DNA from 4 places in the Agrobacterium sp. 22-209-1 genome. Region 2 is predicted to be linked to each of the others. Evidence: predicted binding sites of a transcription regulator. Region 2 holds the regulator's gene; each other region holds the start of a gene.
What was found. The regulator PhoB, encoded in region 2, activates phosphate uptake and scavenging genes when phosphate is short. The targets are predictions, from matches to a motif close to TGTCATNNANCTGTCAT.
Positions count from the first base shown of each region.

Region 1: the regulator PhoB is predicted to act here: its motif matches at 2,455-2,471, upstream of ACQZ48_RS07455 (DapH/DapD/GlmU-related protein).
Region 3: the regulator PhoB is predicted to act here: its motif matches at 1,542-1,558, upstream of ACQZ48_RS08970 (BtaA family protein).
Region 4: the regulator PhoB is predicted to act here: its motif matches at 2,639-2,655, upstream of ACQZ48_RS16745 (DUF1045 domain-containing protein).

Region 1 covers NZ_JBNWCH010000002.1:638,738-643,193, reverse strand. Annotated here, with positions in the region: gene ACQZ48_RS07470 (esterase-like activity of phytase family protein) at 1-1,252, shown strand, start outside; gene ACQZ48_RS07465 (YunG family protein) at 1,492-1,839, shown strand; gene ACQZ48_RS07460 (hypothetical protein) at 2,013-2,360, shown strand; gene ACQZ48_RS07455 (DapH/DapD/GlmU-related protein) at 2,509-3,141, shown strand; gene ppx (exopolyphosphatase) at 3,189-4,456, opposite strand, start outside.
Region 2 covers NZ_JBNWCH010000017.1:6,562-11,017, forward strand. Annotated here, with positions in the region: gene ACQZ48_RS22790 (aspartate aminotransferase family protein) at 1-883, opposite strand, end outside; gene ACQZ48_RS22795 (GcrA family cell cycle regulator) at 1,315-1,848, shown strand; gene phoB (phosphate regulon transcriptional regulator PhoB) at 2,228-2,911, opposite strand; gene phoU (phosphate signaling complex protein PhoU) at 2,942-3,667, opposite strand; gene pstB (phosphate ABC transporter ATP-binding protein PstB) at 3,764-4,456, opposite strand, start outside.
Region 3 covers NZ_JBNWCH010000003.1:222,254-226,709, forward strand. Annotated here, with positions in the region: gene ACQZ48_RS08960 (LysE family translocator) at 1-233, shown strand, start outside; gene ACQZ48_RS08965 (transglycosylase SLT domain-containing protein) at 370-1,440, shown strand; gene ACQZ48_RS08970 (BtaA family protein) at 1,602-2,852, shown strand; gene ACQZ48_RS08975 (class I SAM-dependent methyltransferase) at 2,849-3,568, shown strand; gene ACQZ48_RS08980 (glycoside hydrolase family 25 protein) at 3,803-4,456, shown strand, end outside.
Region 4 covers NZ_JBNWCH010000007.1:131,168-135,623, reverse strand. Annotated here, with positions in the region: gene ACQZ48_RS16760 (AraC family transcriptional regulator ligand-binding domain-containing protein) at 1-31, opposite strand, end outside; gene phnN (phosphonate metabolism protein/1,5-bisphosphokinase (PRPP-forming) PhnN) at 119-718, opposite strand; gene ACQZ48_RS16750 (alpha-D-ribose 1-methylphosphonate 5-triphosphate diphosphatase) at 715-1,851, opposite strand; gene ACQZ48_RS16745 (DUF1045 domain-containing protein) at 1,848-2,546, opposite strand; gene phnE (phosphonate ABC transporter, permease protein PhnE) at 2,811-4,160, opposite strand; gene phnE (phosphonate ABC transporter, permease protein PhnE) at 4,160-4,456, opposite strand, start outside.

The sequences.
Region 1 (4,456 bases), on a different contig from region 2:
GGCAAACACCATCATCCCGGCGCCCACGGACGCGCCTGAGCACCTCAAGACCTCCGCCAAGTTCACCACCGCCGACCGCAAGCGCGCGGAAGGTCTCGGCACCGTACCCGGCAAGGACGGCGTGCGCCTGACCGGCCTTTCCATGCCGTTCAACGGCCAGCCGATGCAGGGTTTCTCCGGCATCAAGGCGATGCCCGACGGCAGCTTCTGGAGCCTCTCCGACAATGGCTTCGGTTCCAAGCTCAATTCCAGCGACGCCATGCTGATGCTTCACCACCTGAAGTTCGACTGGGATGCCGGCAAGGTCAACGCGCTGGAAACCGTGTTCCTTTCCGATCCTGACATGAAGGCGCCCTTTCCCATCGTTCTGGAAGGCTCGAGCACGCGTTACCTAACGGGCGCGGATTTCGACGTTGAATCCATTCAGCCGGTTGCCGATGGTTTCTGGGTCGGCGAGGAATTCGGTCCCTACATCCTGAAATTCACCCGCGACGGTAAGCTGACCGACGTCATCTCTACCAAGGCCGGCGACATCGAGGTGAAGTCTCCCGACCATCCCGCCCTTGCCCTGCCCGGCAACCCGACGCAGAAAATGCCCGCTTTCAACCTGAAGCGTTCAGGCGGTTATGAGGGCATGGCGCTCTCCAAGGACGGCTCGAAGCTCTACGGCCTGCTGGAAGGCCCGCTTTACACAGCCGACGGCCAGGTGGAAAAAACCGAAGACGGCGCGACCGCGCTGCGCATCGTCGAACTCGACACCGCCAAGAAGGAATGGACCGGCCGCAGCTGGCTTTATCCCCTGGCGGAAGGCGGCGAGGCAATCGGCGACTTCAACATGCTGGATGACGCGACCGCCCTCGTCATCGAGCGCGACAACGGCGCCGGCACCGCCGACAAGGCCTGCGCCGACCCCAAGGCTCCGGCTGCGGACTGCTTCGCCCGCCCTGCCAAGCTGAAGCGCATCTACAAGATCGAATTCAACGACGCCAATGTCGGCAAGTCCGCCCGCAAGATCGGCTATATAGACCTGATGAAGATCTCCGACCCGGACAACAAGAAGCGTCAGGGCGGCGGCAACGGCTATTACGACATGCCTTTCGTCACTATCGAGAATGTCGACCGTGTCGATGCCAACCATATCATCGTCGGCAACGACAACAACCTGCCCTTCTCGGCCGGTCGGGCTCTGGACAAGGCTGACGACAACGAATTCGTCCTGCTGGAGGTCAAGGACCTGCTGGACGCAAAGTAAGACGAAGGCTGCTGTCACTTGCTTTGACGGCTGCGAATGATCCCGACGGAGCGCCCGGCAGACACAAATGTCTGCTTGGTGCTCCGTTGCTATTTTCCAGAGCTAGAGCAACTCCGGTGAACGCCGGCTCACCTCCATGGCTCTAACTCTTTGTTTTTGCGCATTTTCAGAAGTAAACCGAGCGCACTTCTGCTGAAAATGCTTTAACCGAAACATACGTGTGGAAAAGAAGACGTTTCATGCAGGACCATGCAGAAAGACTTTATTACGCCCTGAAGAAAAGTTGGTCGGGCGAGACGAGCGGCTTCTGGTCGCGGGAAAACCCCGCCAAGGGCCAAGGCAGCGTCACCGCGCTGGTGGTGCAGGATATTCTTGGCGGCGAACTCGCCAAAACCGCCATCAGCGGCACCGAGCATTTTTACAATATCGTTGAAGGCACGCGCTGGGATTTCACCTTTAGCCAGTTCGATGTTCCGGTCGGCTATCAGGACAGGCTTGCCAGCCGCACCGAAGCCATGGCGACAATAACGCCGTTGCAATATGCCTATCTCAGCGCCTGCATCCGCAAGGCGCTCGGGCACGGCTGAGCCGTTTGCAAAGCAACGCCAGCCCATTGCCGTTTCGATCCGCGCATCGCGGCGCGGTGGTCAACCAGTGTGTTGCGTTTCAGGACCATGATTTCAATCTTTCCCGCAAAGCGGACACAATCCATGCGATAATATCGCCAGCAAAATGGTTGCACCGACAGGAGAGACATTCGATGAGTGAGAGTTGCCCGGTTCTGACACCGGCTGAGCGGCAAGTTCAGAACATATTGGAGCGGACGGAAGCAGCGATGATGGCAACCGTTCATGCAGCGCTCGAACATGCCAGCAAAGAGGTCACTGAGGCGTTCCGGGCCGTTGGTTCAGACATGCAGCCGCCGCCCCACGATTATTTTGCCGCTGTCGCCCATCAGCAGCTCTTCCTGATGTTATGCGGGGCCGACCCGAAAACCTTCGAGGGCGGCGACCCCGACATCGCCGGCCACCTCATCCGGAACGCGCAAAACATATCCGACCACTACTGGAAGAAAACGCCTGCCGCGGCAGATGTCCCTGGCAAGTGATACGCTCTGCGTAAGACAGGGCTTCGCGGCACGCGGCGGCACGCGCGATCTGCGTTTCAGAAGGATGCCCGGCCGGACACCTTTTGCCATTCCACGTCACAGCACCTTCATCATCACCGGTTAAGCAGGCGCAAATTCGGAGGCTGGAATGGATTCGACCGCACAGATCAAGCGCCCGAAAATCGCAGAGACCGTCATCCATGCGACGGCGAGCATAAGAGATTCCAATATCGGCGAATGCTGCGAAATTCTGGCTGACACCGCCCTGCACAATGCCGACCTCGGCAATTACTCCTACCTTGGACCCCGTTGCATGGTAGGCGATGCAACGATCGGAAAATTCTGCGCCATCGCCGCAGAGGTCAGAATAGGCGCTCCGAACCATCCCATGGACAGGCCATCCATGCACCGTTTCAGCTATTGCCCTGAATATTATTCTGCGGATGCCGGGCGCGATGACGCCTTTTTCGAGCGGCGCAAGGCGGATCGCGCCATCATCGGTCACGATGTCTGGATCGGTCACGGCGTTATCGTCTTGCCAGGTGTCACGGTTGGAGACGGCGCAGTGCTCGCCGCCGGCGCGGTCGTCACCAAAGATGTGCCGCCCTACACCATCGTCGGCGGCGTTCCCGCGAAGATCATTCGCGAACGATTTTCGCGATCCATCGCGGAAAAGCTGTCTTCAATCGCATGGTGGGACTGGCCATTCGAAACAATCATGGCGCGGCTTTCCGACTTTCAGTCGAGCGACATAGAAGCATTTTGCGAGCGCTGGTCATAGCGAACACAAGAACCGTTCCTGTCACAAAACGGAAACATCGCCGTTCGTTACTCGAACACGAAGGCCAGCCGCTTGCCCGTCAGCTTCGCCAATTGCTGCAGGCGGCCATCCAGTCGCTCGCCGGCGAAATCGCAATAATCGTGCGGCACGACGAATTCCAGATCGAGATCGGGGTTGCCGGATTTGCGAAATTTCAGGTGGTCGACGACGCCCGGCATCGAGGCCGAGAAGAGGTAAACGACGCGGAGCAGGCCGCCCAGCAGCTTGCCGAGTTCCTGCAACCGGTCTCCCGCCATGGCTGCGAGCGGCTGCGTGGTGCCGTTGTCGTTCAGACCTTCGAAGCGATAATAATTGGCGAGCGCAATATAGGCGCGGCCGGGATGGGTGATCGCCACGAAGGAGGAATGGGCGATGATGTTGAGTGCCTGCAATCCGCGATAATCGGGATGGGCGCGCCAGCTGATATCGGCCAGCAGGCAGGCCGCCTGCCGGTAGCGACTTTCCTCTTCCGTCTCTTCGATACCGAAGACAGGAAAGGTCCGGCCGCTCCAATCCGCCAGTTCGCGTGCATGTTCGGGCGAGCGGGCGCGCAGAATGGCAAGCTCATCCGCCGCAACCAGCAGCGGATCAGAATTCCGCTCTTCTTCCGTCAGCAGCGAATAAAGATACCCTTCACGCACGCCCTGCGCTGAGAAGGCGATCTTGGCCGGCTTCATCGCTCTCAGAACTTCCCGCATGGCGATGGCACCGAAGGGAAGAAGCGAGCGGCGGTTCTTGGAAACCGCCTGCCAGGCCGGATCCTTGCTATCCCGGGAGACGATGACTTCTTCCAGAAAATTCAGCATTTCCGCCAGCGGCAATTCATATCCCTGCATCATGTGCAGCGGATAGCCCGATATCTCCATGTGCAGCTTGGCGATGTTTCGCCATGTGCCGCCCACCGCGTAAAAGGTGCGCCCCTCACCCGCCGCCAGAAGTTTGGCGAAGGATTTGACGTGTTTTCTGGCAATCGTCGCCGCTTTTTCCAACGAACCGTCCGACTGCTCCGACAGCCGCAGACCGCCGAGCGGCAGGGTGATGCCCTCGCCGCAGTTCTTACCCTTGATGTCGATGAGTTCGAGCGAACCGCCGCCGAGGTCGCCGGCGATACCGTCTGGATCATGGAAACCGCTGATCACGCCATAGGCGGAATAAAGCGCTTCCTTTTCACCCGACAGGACCTCAATCTCGCAGCCGAGGATGGCTTCAGCCTCACGGATAAAATCTGGACCATTTTCCGCCTCACGCGCGGCCGCCGTCGCCAGCACATAAAGCT
Region 2 (4,456 bases):
AGAGGACGACATCAAGTACGGCGTTACCAACAGCCATGGCCAGCGGGTTGCCGCCATAGGTGGTGCCATGCACGCCTGCCGTCATGCCGGAAGCGGCATCCGCCGTCGCAAGGCAGGCGCCGAGCGGGAAGCCGCCGCCGATACCCTTGGCAACCGCCATAATATCCGGCGCAACACCTGTCTGCTCATAGGCAAAGAGCTTGCCCGTGCGGCCGACACCAGTCTGGACCTCGTCGAAAATCAGCAGCATGCCATGCTCATCGCAGAGCGACCGCAGCAGCTGCAGGAATTCCTTGGCTGGTGCGCGAATACCCCCCTCGCCCTGAATGGGTTCGATCAGCAGCGCGGCCGTCTCGTCCGTGATAGCGGCTTTCAGCGCATCAACGTCACCGAAGGGCACCTGGTCGAAACCCTCGACCTTGGGACCGAAACCTTCGAGATATTTCTGCTGGCCGCCGGCGGCGATCGTTGCGAGCGTGCGGCCGTGGAAGGCGCCTTCGAAGGTGATGATGCGGAATTTTTCCGGATGCCCCTTGGAATAATGATAACGGCGCGCCGTCTTGATCGCGCATTCCAGCGCTTCCGCGCCGGAATTGGTGAAGAAGACCTTGTCTGCGAATGTCGCTTCCGTCAGGCGCTTTGCAAGCTTTTCCTGGCCCGGCACTTCATAAAGATTAGAGACGTGCCAGACCTTCTCGGCCTGGGTCTTGATCGCCTCCACGAGGTGCGGGTGGGCGTGACCCAGTGAATTGACCGCAACGCCGGCCGCAAAATCCAGATATCGTTCGCCGCTTTCCGTGAACAGCCAGACGCCCTCGCCTCGCTCGAAGCGCAGGGGGGCTCTTGCAAACGTATCGAACAATGGCGCGGCGGCTTCGGCCATGGCTGTATCACTCCTTGCGCGGTTGCGCTGTCAGACAGTTGTCAATAGGCTTTCGGGGTTATCCCTCGCCTGAAAATCAAAAATGCCGCCTCGCGGCGGCAGGGGCACTATTGTCACTTCGCCTGCCGATGTCAACAAAAGTCCGCGTTTCTCGGGCTTCTCAAGCCCTAGTAGGTGGCGGCGGATGAGGCCCAAGGTGTTGCCTTTCAGACTCAACTCGCCAGCAAGTTGGGGAAAACCGGAAAATCGATTCGAGATGATTCCCACGACTCTTGCCACGGAGTCTGCGTGGCACTAGGTTAATCGCTAATTACTAGACTGCATTGCGGCGGAACTAGTCACCGAAAATCAGGCAGAAACCACGCTCGCGGCACGCCCGCGAGGCGGAGATGGATTCTGCCGACATTATACGCGACGAGCGGAGAAGCGGCATGAACTGGACAGACGAACGGGTCGAAAAACTCAAGAAATTGTGGTCCGAGGGACTTAGCGCCAGCCAGATAGCAGCGCAGCTGGGCGGTGTCAGCCGTAATGCCGTCATCGGCAAGGTCCACCGCCTCAACCTGCCGGGTCGCGTCAAGGCCGGCGGCCCGGTCACTTCGGCGCGTTCCGCGCCCAAGCGCGCCGCCGCTCCTGCCCCGCGCGCGACGAATTTCGCGGGCCGTGTCGGCACAGCGCCTGCTCGGGTTCTGACCCGTTCCAACGCAGCAACGGCTCTTCAGGAAGAGATCGGCATCGAGACCGCGGAAGTCCTCGATTACGTTCCTTCCAGAAACGTCGTCACCCCGATTTCCCGTCGCCTGACGTTGACGGAACTGACGGAGCGCACCTGCAAATGGCCGGTCGGCGATCCCTTGAAAGACGATTTCCATTTCTGCGGTTGTGAAGCGCTGGAATCTTCACCCTATTGCAAGTTCCATGCGAAACTCGCCTACCAGCCGGTAAGCGAACGTCGCAAAGCTTGAGTGTTGCGGCACGCATTCGACACTCAAAAACTACGGGCCTTCGGGCCCGTTTTTTTATGGCAAAACTCAAGGCGGTCCCGGAATGGGCGCACGCTGTTTGAGAGGCGCTCCCAATTCCTCTTCTTCCGCCTTCTGCGGATGTAAAATCGCGACGCGCCCTTGCGGCAAATACTTTGAGTTCGTCGGCGACGTGCCGCGCCATCCCTCCTGTCTGGTTTCACCGCGCAATCCGACTCTTAGCAGACCGTCTGTTGCCTTCAAAAACAACAAGGACACGCGTTGGGCAAGGTTCGAATTCAGAAGGCCCGCCACCATCCCGGCTGCGGGCCTTCTGAATTTTGGGAATTTTTCCCGAGTGAAACCATCGGTTTCGGTTTCCTCAGGCTTCCATTGAATATCCGGCGCCGCGCACGGTGCGGATGACATCTTGCATATGCGAAAAATTGAGCGCCTTGCGCAGACGTCCGACATGCACGTCGACGGTGCGTTCGTCCACATAGATATCGTGACCCCAGACGCCATCCAGCAATTGTGAGCGGGAAAACACCCGGCCGGGAGAAGTCATCAGGAATTCCAGCAGGCGGAACTCCGTTGGGCCGAGGCGCACTTCGCGGCTCTTGCGGTGAACGCGATGGGTCTCGCGATCCAGTTCGATATCGCCGCATTTCAGCACCGAAGACAGAACCTCGGGGCGAGCCCGGCGCAGCATGGCCTTGACCCGGGCCATGAGTTCCGGTGTCGAGAACGGCTTGACGACATAATCGTCGGCGCCGGTGGCGAGGCCGCGAACCCTTTCGCTTTCCTCACCGCGCGCCGTCAGCATGATGATGGGCAGGCGTTCGGTTTCCGGCCGCATTCTGAGCCGACGGCACAGTTCGATACCGGAAACGCCGGGAAGCATCCAATCCAGGATAAGAAGGTCTGGAATACGTTCCTGCAGCCGAATTTCGGCCTCGTCTCCACGGGGTATCGTGTCGACGTCATATCCCTCAGCCTCGAGATTGTAACGAAGCAGCACGCTCAGCGCTTCCTCATCTTCCACAACTGCAATCTTGGGCACCATATACTAACTCCGCAAGCCGCTGCCTGTCTGTTACTCGGTCACCGAACCGAGCGTGTTGGAACTGTCATCCTTAGGACGCTCGCCTTCCGGCTGGCTGCCGGTGGTCATGTAATAGATCGTCTCGGCGATATTGGTGGCGTGGTCGCCGATACGCTCGATGTTCTTGGCGCAGAACAGAAGATGCGTGCAGGTAGTGATGTTGCGCGGATCTTCCATCATGTAGGTCAAAAGCTCACGGAAGAGCGACGTGTACATGGCGTCGATTTCTTCGTCGCGCTCGCGGATGGCATTTGCCTTCTCCGCCGAACGTGTCGAATAGACGTCGAGGACTTCCTTGAGCTGTACCAGCGCCAGTTCCGAGAGGTGTTCGATGCCACGGGCGAGCTTGCGCGGCACGCCGGTGCCGGCAACCGCGATGACACGCTTGGCAGTATTCTTACCGAGGTCGCCAACACGTTCGAGGTCCGCTGCAATACGTAGCGTGCCGATGATCTCGCGAAGGTCTGCCGCCATCGGCTGGCGCCTGGCGATGGTGACGATGGCCTTGTCGCCGATCTCACGCTCGGAATGATCGAGGATCGCGTCGTCGGAAATGACCTTCTGGGCGAGTGCGGCGTCGGAGTTGACGAGCGCACGCACGGCATCGGCGCACATCTGTTCCGCCAGACCGCCCATTTCGGCGATACGGCGCGTCAGGAATTTCAGTTCGTCGTCATATGCCGACAGAATATGCGAATGGGTCGTTGTCTGCGTCATGGTCTAGTCCTCCGGCTTGGCCTGCATGCGCGTGCCCGGAAGCGGGCACGGCAGAGGCACCAGTCTTGTTCGGTTTCGATAAAGCGCCGGCCGGGATCAGCCGAAGCGGCCCATGATGTAATCCTGCGTGCGCTGGTCGTCCGGATTGGTGAACATCTTGTCGGTTTCGTTTTCCTCGACAAGGTGACCAAGGTGGAACATGGCCGTGCGCTGGGAAACACGCGCCGCCTGCTGCATGGAGTGCGTGACGATGACGATGGTGTAATTGGTGCGCAGCTCGTGGATCAGTTCCTCGACCTTTGCGGTCGCGATAGGGTCGAGCGCCGAGCAGGGTTCGTCCATCAGGATCACTTCCGGGCTGACGGCAACCGCGCGGGCGATGCACAGGCGCTGTTGCTGACCGCCGGAAAGACCCGTGCCGGATTCCTGCAGGCGATCCTTCACTTCGTTCCAGAGGCCGGCCTTCTGCAGGCTCTGCTCGACGATCTGGTCCATATCCGCCTTGTTGCGGGCGAGACCATGGATGCGCGGACCGTAGGAAATGTTTTCGTAGATCGACTTCGGGAAAGGGTTCGGCTTCTGGAACACCATGCCGACGCGGGCGCGCAATTCCACGACATCGATTGCCTGATCGTAGATATCGTCGGTGTCGAGCGTGATTTTTCCGGTCACCCGGCAACCGTCGATCGTGTCGTTCATGCGGTTCAGGGTGCGCAGGAAGGTGGATTTACCGCAGCCAGACGGGCCGATCAGCGCCGTCACCGTATTTTCGCGAACATTCAGGTTCAC
Region 3 (4,456 bases), on a different contig from region 2:
TGTTGCCGCAATTCGTGTCCACTTCCGGCAATGCAATTGAAACGTTCGCCATGGCGCAGGCCGCCATTCTTCTTCAGGCGTTGGTGATTCTGACCGGGCAGGCGCTGTTTGCCGGGCCTACTCTGGCGATGGTGCGCCGCATGTCGGGCGATAAGAAAATCCGGCCGAAATACCGCACCCACTTTATTTCCGGCCGCGCCGTCAGTGCCGGATACAGGCGCATCGCGGCCTGAAAAACCGCCCGAAAGCCGGGGAGAAACGCACCGGCTTGCCGCTATCCTTACAATAGGTTAATGAAGGCTCGACGGGACACTGCCTGCTTCGCTCGACGCGGGGGTATCGAAAGACAGGCATAACGAAGGCGGCAACATGCGAAATTCCGGCAAATTCCGCGGAAGAAGTGCACTTCTTCTGTCTTCCACCGTGGGTCTGGCACTGGCATTGAGCGCATGTACCAGCGTCGAATATACCGCAAAGGAAGGACCGAACGGCCCGACGATCGCGACAGTCAATCCCGCGACCACTCCCGCGGAAACATCGCCGCAGCCGGCGACGGCCGAAGCAGCAACGGGCGTGACCCCGGCAGCAGCAGCAACGGTTAAGACCGCCGAAACCGCAACGTCTTCCCAGCCTGCGGCACTTCCCACCGCCGTCGCCGTCAAGGGCGGACGCGTGGCGCTGCCGCCGGCTTCTGAAATTGCTGCGGCCGCAGCCATCGCCGCCCAGATGCAACCGCAGCAGAACGAAGTCGCCCAAGCGAGTGTGACGACATCTGCGCCGACCACGGCCACGGCACTCGCACCGACAAGCGCCACTCCGGCGGCCGCAGCCATCGAAACGGCTGACATGGCGGCCAAGCCGGCTGCCCACAATGCCGCTGCCGATCTGCCGCAGGTGGTTGCCGTCAAGGGCAGCTTCCCGCCCGCGCCGCCGCCGCCCGGTTCGCCCTCCATCGGCACTGAACTGACGGCCGAACGCAAAGTCATTCCGCTGCCAAAGCCGGACAGCACGGTTCTGGCCTATGCAGCCGGCCCGACCAACGCCGCGCTTGCCGCTATCCGCCAGAACGAATCGATGGCGGCCCCGGTCGGACGCGAAAAGCTCAGCGGCCTTATTACCAAATACGCCACCATGTACGATGTGCCGGAAGATCTGGTTCATCGCGTGGTGCGGCGTGAAAGCATGTATAATCCCGGCGCCTATAGCAGCGGCAATTTCGGCCTGATGCAGATCAGGCATGCCACGGCCCGCTCCATGGGCTTCGATGGTCCCGCTTCCGGCCTGTTCGATGCCGAAACCAACCTCAAATACGCCGTCAAATATCTGCGCGGCGCATGGGTTGTGGCGGGTAACGACCGCGATAACGCGGTCCGGCTTTATGCGCGCGGTTATTACTACGACGCCAAGCGCAAGGGCATGCTGCACGTTCTGCGCAAGTGATGGCCTCCGGCTGCATTGGGAATGCAGTCTGGATTCGTGGCAACTTAGACGCCGATCGTTTCACAGCGTCTTTTCGTCTCATTGTTTTCACCCACAGCCCCTGTCATCAAACTGTAGTGTGACGGCTGTAGACGCCTCTCAATCGACTGAGAGGTGAACATATGACGAGTGCGGCACCCAAGACCGGCTTCAGCAAGAACACGAAACTGAAGTCTGCATTGCTCCAGCACAAGGCACTCTCCAAAAGCGGTCTGTCCGAGCGGTTCTTCGGCGTCCTCTTTTCCGGCCTCGTCTATCCGCAGATATGGGAAGACCCGGAAATCGACATGGAGGCGATGGAGCTTGGCGAAGGCCACCGCATCGTCACCATCGGCTCGGGCGGCTGCAACATGCTGGCCTACCTCTCCCGCAATCCGGCCAGCATCGATGTCGTGGACCTCAACCCGCACCACATTGCGCTGAACAAGCTGAAGCTCGCCGCCTTCCGCCATCTGCCCGCCCATCAGGACGTGGTGCGCCACTTCGGCCGCGCCAACCACCGCAGCAACAGCATCGGTTACGACCGCTTCATCGCCGAGCATCTCGACGCCACGACCAAGGCATACTGGTCGAAGCGCACCCTTTCCGGCCGGCGCCGCATCTCTGTCTTCGACAGGAATATCTATCGCACCGGCCTGCTCGGCCGCTTCATCGGCGCCGGTCATCTCATGGCCCGGCTGCACGGCGTGAAGCTCACCGAAATGGCCAACACCCGAACGCTGGACGAACAGCGCCAGTTTTTCGACAGCAAGGTCGCACCCCTTTTCGACAAGCCGGTGGTGCGCTGGCTGACGAAGCGCAAAAGCTCGCTTTTCGGCCTTGGCATTCCGCCGCGCCAATATGACGAGCTGGCCAGCCTTTCCGCCGATGGCACGGTTGCGTCCGTGCTCAAGGAGCGGCTGGAAAAGCTCGCCTGCAACTTCCCGCTCAGCGACAATTATTTCGCCTGGCAGGCCTTCGCGCGCCGTTATCCCGAACCGCATGAGGGTGCCCTGCCCGCCTATCTCAAGTCGGAATATTACGAAACGATCCGCAACAACACCGCACGCGTTGCCGTGCACCACGCCACCTATACCGAGCTTCTCTCCAAAAAGCCGGCAAGCGCCGTCGACCGCTATATCCTCCTAGATGCGCAGGACTGGATGACGGACACGCAGCTCAACGAATTATGGTCGCAGATCAGCCGCACCGCGGCATCCGGCGCGCGCGTCATCTTCCGCACCGCCGCCGAAAAGAGCGTCATCGAAGGCCGGCTTTCGCCTGACATCCGCAACCAGTGGGTCTATCTCGAAGAGCGCTCCAACGAGCTCAACGCCATGGACCGCTCGGCCATCTACGGCGGCTTCCATATCTACCAGAGGGCTATGGCATGAAAACCATCGGCGAGAATGTAGGCCTTGCAGACAGCGCGCATGCGAGCCTGATGGACCGCATGTATCGCCACCAGCGGCATATCTACGATATCACCCGCAAATATTACCTTCTCGGCCGCGACAGAACCATTTCCGGCCTCGACGTGCCGAAAGGTGGCACCTTGCTGGAAGTTGGCTGCGGCACCGGCCGCAACCTGCTGCTGGCCAGCCGCAAATTTCCGCAGGCGAAACTGTTCGGCCTCGACATTTCCGCCGAAATGCTGCTGACCGCAGCCGAAAATTTCGCCGGCAAGGCGGAACGCCCCATGCTGCGCGTGGCAGACGCCACTGCCTTCCGCGCCTCGGAATTCGGCCAACCCGAGGGCTTCGACCGCGTCATGATCCCCTATGCGCTGTCGATGATACCGGATTGGGAAAAGGCGATCGAACAGGCGCTCACGGCGCTGAAGCCCGGCGGCTCACTGCATATCGTCGATTTCGGCCAGCAGGAACAATTGCCGAAGTGGTTCCGCACCCTTCTGCAAGCCTGGCTCACCCGTTTCCACGTCACGCCCCGCGCCAATCTTCGCTATGTTCTGGCCAATATGGCCGGCCGTTTTGACGGCAATCTCGAATTCGAGGAAATCGCCCGGGGTTATGCCTGGCGGGCTGTCATCACGCTCCCGGTTGCCGAAGCGCAGCAGCCGAAAAACCACCGCATCTTGGCCGACGCCTGATTCCCGACGGATTGCAAAACCCACATGCGCGCATGCGACGTCGCCTTCAAGGCTTCGCCGGGCGAGGTTTCAGCAGTAAAAATCGCAAATCGCTGCAAATCCAGCGGCTTGCGAGATGCAAAAAGCACCTAGCCCCTTGCCATAACCGCTTGTTTACCATGTTATGCGTAAATTGAGAGATATGGCGCGCCGTTTTGCGGCCGCGGGATGGGCAACACTTTCATCAGGGTTTCAATGCGGCTGCGTTTATCGGCACTATTGTCGGCTTTGCTGTTGATCGGCGGCTGCACCTCTACCAGTTACGACCTGCTGGAAACCGCATCCGTTTCCAGGCCGAAATTTTCTGATACCGACCCGCAGGATTTCGGCGTCAACAACCCGCACCGCCACGAGGTACACGGCATCGACGTGTCCAAATGGAATGGCGACGTTGACTGGCAAACCGTGCGCAAATCCGGCGTCTCCTTCGTCTTCATCAAGGCGACGGAAGGGTCGGACCGTATCGATCCGAAATTCGGCGACCATTGGCGCAGCGCGGCGGCGGCCGATATTCTGCACGCGCCCTACCATTTCTATTATTTCTGCTCCACAGCGGACGCCCAGGCCGAATGGTTCATTCGCAACGTTCCGAAGAACGCCGTCACCCTGCCCCCGGTTCTCGACGTGGAGTGGAATCCTTCCTCCCCCACCTGCAAGACCCGCCCTGCCCCGGGTATCGTGCGCGCCGAAATGCAACGTTTCCTCGACCGCATCGAAGCCCACTACGGCAAGCGCCCGATCATCTATACCTCAGTCGACTTTCACCGCGACAATCTCGTCGGCCAGTTCAAGGACTACCATTTCTGGGTGCGTTCCGTTGCCGCCCATCCGGCCAAGATTTACGAAGAT
Region 4 (4,456 bases), on a different contig from region 2:
TTATCTCGTCACTGACCCTCTTTTCGGGCATCCCTCGCCTTGGCGTACCATGTTTGGAAATTGTCGCCTGATGGTAAGCTTTGAGAGAGCGTTTGTCGAGCAGCCCGGCTTCGGGATTTTAAGTGCGATTGGTGTCTGCGCTTTGCTCCAGCACCTGCATGATGGCTTGGCCGGCATCTTCGATAGCGCCGCTATTATCGACGGTCGTAACGTCGAAATCTCCATTGACGTTCAGCGAGCTGCGTTCCAGCCGCCGGAGAATATCGTCCCGGCTTTCCCGCCCGCGCTGCTCCAGCCGCCTTGCCAGCACATCCGGCCGGGCAACGATATTCACGACCTTAAGACGGGAAAAGGCGGTTCCGAATTGCGGCAGGGCGGAACGTGAACCGTTGGCGATGACCACGTCTCCCACATTGAGATGATGGTAGACAGCGGCCGGGATGCCATATTTCAGCCCATGCGCCTGCCAGGATACCGCGAAGGCGCCCGCATCTTCCAACCGGTTGAACTCGTGCATCGAAACGGCATCGTGGTTTTCACCTCCGGCATCGCCGCTGCGGGTAATGACGCGGCGGGTGAAATGAAAGCCCGGCCGTCCACACAATCGCGCTGCCGCGTACTCCATCAGCGTATCCTTGCCGGCCCCACTGGGGCCGACAACCACGATCATCGTACCCGGCGATTGCTCGCGCCGATTATCCTGCCCATCATCGTTCATGCCACGCGCTTGCCCTGACGCCAGACGGAACGGGCGACCGGCACACCGTCCTCGCGGTGAACCCGGACCAGATCGGCCCGCAATCCCGTCGCGATACGACCGCGATCAAGAAGGCCGACGGTGCGCGCCGGCGTGGCGGTGACCATGCGCAGCGCTTCCGGCAGGCTGATGGCTTCCACCTGATCGGCGAGCAGGAATGGCGCAAAGAGTAGGCTGAAGGGCACGTAGTCGGAAGAAAGAACATCCAGAACGCCGATCTCGGCAAGATCGCGGGCGGCTATGTTGCCGGAGTGGGACTTGCCGCGAACGATGTTCGGGGCACCCATCAGCACGCTCATGCCGGCGCTGTGCGAGGCTTTTGCGGCTTCGACGCTGGTGGGGAATTCCGCCAGTTTCACGCCGTGGCCGATAGCCTCGCCGACATGCGCTTCGGTGGCGTCGTCATGGCTTGCTACGGTAATGCCGCGCTCGGCGCAGCGGGCGGCCAGATAATCGCGGTGCTTGGCGGAATATTCGGCCGACGCCGCCTGCCGGCGCCGCACGAACTCGGCGAAAGCCTCGTCGCTCAGCCCGCGCTTCTTCTGGTAATAGAATATATATTGATCCATCGACTGGAACTGGCGCTGCCCCGGGGAATGGTCCATCAGGGAAATCAGCCGCACGCGCGGATCGGTTTCGAAGTCTTCGAAATGTTCTAGTACATCCGAGGAGGCGACTTCACAGCGCAGATGCAGCAGGTGATCCGAACGAAGGCGATTCTGATCGGCCGCGGCCTCGATGGCGTCAGCCATTTCGCGCATTTCACCCTTCTTGAAGCCGCCGTCTTCATCCGAACCGAGCCGCAGGCAGTCGAATACGGTGGTGATGCCGGAAGCTGCCACCTGGGCGTCATGGGCCTGAATGGCGGCGATTTTGTCCCAGATCACGCCGGGGCGCGGCGAATAATGTTGCTCGAGATGGTCGGTATGCAGTTCCACCAGACCCGGGATCAAATAATCACCTTCCAGGTCTTCGCCGGTTTTGGAGGCGCCTGCGCTGATATCGGCGATCTTGCCGTCACGGATCAGGACGGAGCCCAGAATAATATCGTCTTCCAGAACGATACGGGCATTGGAAAGGGCGTGCTCGGTCATGGGGTCGCATCTTTCTTTGGAGGCTGGCCAAGGGGGCGCCAGCTATGAACGGTAAATGGCGCGCCGCGCGTTTCTTCAATGAACAAGGCGAGGCCGGAAATGCTGAGGGGTCGATCGGTGAATTCGGAAAACCGCGCCGAAAGCACCTTGTGCATGGCGGGCTGCTCGCTCTCGTCGATGCGGCCGGTCAGCGTCATATGAAAACGGAAATCATCCATGACATGCGGATAACCCCAGAGAGATAGATTCTGCCGCTGGCTCTCCGTTAGCATCTGTGGCCGCCGACGGGCAATATCGGTCTCTGAAAGGGGCGCGCGAAACCGGTCGAAATGATCGACGATCTCGGCGGCAAAATCCTGCAGCGGCTGATAGGTGCGGTCCGGGACCAGTGCAAAAAAGGGCCCGAGTGCACCGACGACGACGCGCGGAATTTCGAAGGTGGACTGGCTGGCCGCGAAATCTTCGAAGGCCGTGAGCAGTTCCGCTTCGCTGTATTTTTCGGCAAGCTCGAAAGGAGCCTTCAGGGTCGCGTGGAAACCGTAACGGCGTGGCTCCTCCGTGATCTCGGCATAGTCGTCGTGGTCGTCATGCAGCGTGCCGGAAAATGCGTTGCGGCCCAGCCATCGTGACGCCGCCTCCGTCAGCGGGTGATCTTTAGCCGGAGAAAAATAGATGGCATAGCGCACGGCAAGCACTCTTCAGTGTCATGGGAGACCAGGGATGAGAAGCTATTTGGCGTGACTCGCCGGCTTCCCGCAAGGTCAGGAGTGCGAGGTAATTGGTTTCCGTGACAGAATGATGATGCCGAGGGAAAAAAGCGTATTGGAAATGCGGCAGGCTTCGGAATGTGCTGAAGACACAGACGGAGATGATGACGACCGGCATAAATCGGGACTGTGCGGGTGTTCCGCGGAGAGGACGAACATCGTTACGACGTTCGCCATTCCATCCCTTCAGACTTAGTGTTGTGTTTTGCCGATCAGCCGCGAACGTAGAGAATTGGAGATGTGGTCGAAGAGGAAAACGACAAAGAGGATGAGCAGGACCATATAAGCGACCTTGTCCCAGTCGGCATTCGTACCCATCGCCTCTAGCAGTTTCAGGCCGATGCCGCCGGCGCCCACCGCGCCGATGATCGTGGCGGAGCGGGTGTTGCTCTCCCAGAAATACAGTGATTGGGAAATGAAGACCGGTAACACCTGCGGCAACACACCGAAGCGGTTGACTGCAATCGGGGATGCGCCGACCGACTTGACGCCCTCGCGCTGCTTGTCGTCGACATTTTCCAGTGCCTCGGCATAGACCTTGCCGAGCGCTCCGGTATCGGTGAAGAAGATCGCGGCAATGCCGGGGATCGGTCCGGGACCGAAGCTGCGGGTGAAGAACAGCGCCCAGATCAGCATGTCGATGGAACGCAGGAAGTCGAACAGACGTTTCATGCCCCAGTTTGCTGCCCTGTTGGCGGTGATGTTGCGGGCGGCGATGAAGGCGAGCGGCAGGGCGACGAGCGTGCCGAACAGCGTGCCCACAAAGGCCATGACCAGCGTCTGCATCAGCTTGGACAGAATATCGGCATGCTGCCAGACGCTGTTGTCGAGGAAATCATCGACCATATGTCCGATATTGGAGCGTGCGGGATCGAGCCGCTCTCCCCAGAGCGCGAGAGCCGCAAGCTCACCATAACCCTTGCCCCAGAATTCCGATTTGGTGTCGAACAGGAAATTCGCCCATCCGAGGAACCGGCGCTGGACATAGACCTGACTGGTACGGATTTCTGCCTGACCGGCAAAGCCATAATGGACGAGGACCTTCTTGCCGTCCTGCTGGATTTCGTCGGGTATCCCCTGTGGTGCGACAGCCCCGTCTTCGTTGATGACAATTGGATAGTTCCTGCCGTCGATATAGACATCCACTTGAGTCGGGGTCACGTCGAGGCGGTTTTCCATACCCCTATAAACGACGCTGTAACCGCCACCCGGCAGGGGCTGCAGCCAGTCGATCTTTGCATCAACCGGATATTGTCCGCGGCTCGACCATTGCGGTTCAACCTTGCCGTCTTCGAAACGCAGGCGCGGCTGGGCGCGCCAGGAGTACCAGTCCTGAATATAGCTCGAAGCGCGATCCCACCGCCCCTGCATGAAGGCCGGTCCAACATTGAAGAAGAAAAAGCAGCCAATGAGATAGGCGGTGACGGCAAGAAGGCCGACGAGCAGGCCATACCGTTGCATGAAACTGCGGTTGAATACGCCGGGATATGCAGCCGTCAGTCTTTCGCGGTCGGCGGTGTTGAGAATGAAGCTGGACGACATCAGGCCGCTCCCCGTCCGAATTCGAAGGATTGTTGGCCGATCAGCCTGCGGCGCAGCCAGCTGGAAAACTGGTCGACGGCAATGATGGTGATCAGCAGAAGGATGATGATGGCATAGGTCTTTGACGCGTGATCGTTACCGATCGACAGGCGGAAGACTTCGCCGATGCCACCGCCGCCGACAGCGCCGATGATGGTGGAAGCGCGCACGTTGATTTCGGCGCGCAGCAGCGCATAGGAGACGAAATTGGGCAGAACCTGCGGCACGATGGCGAAACGCACCCGTTCCAGCCAGTT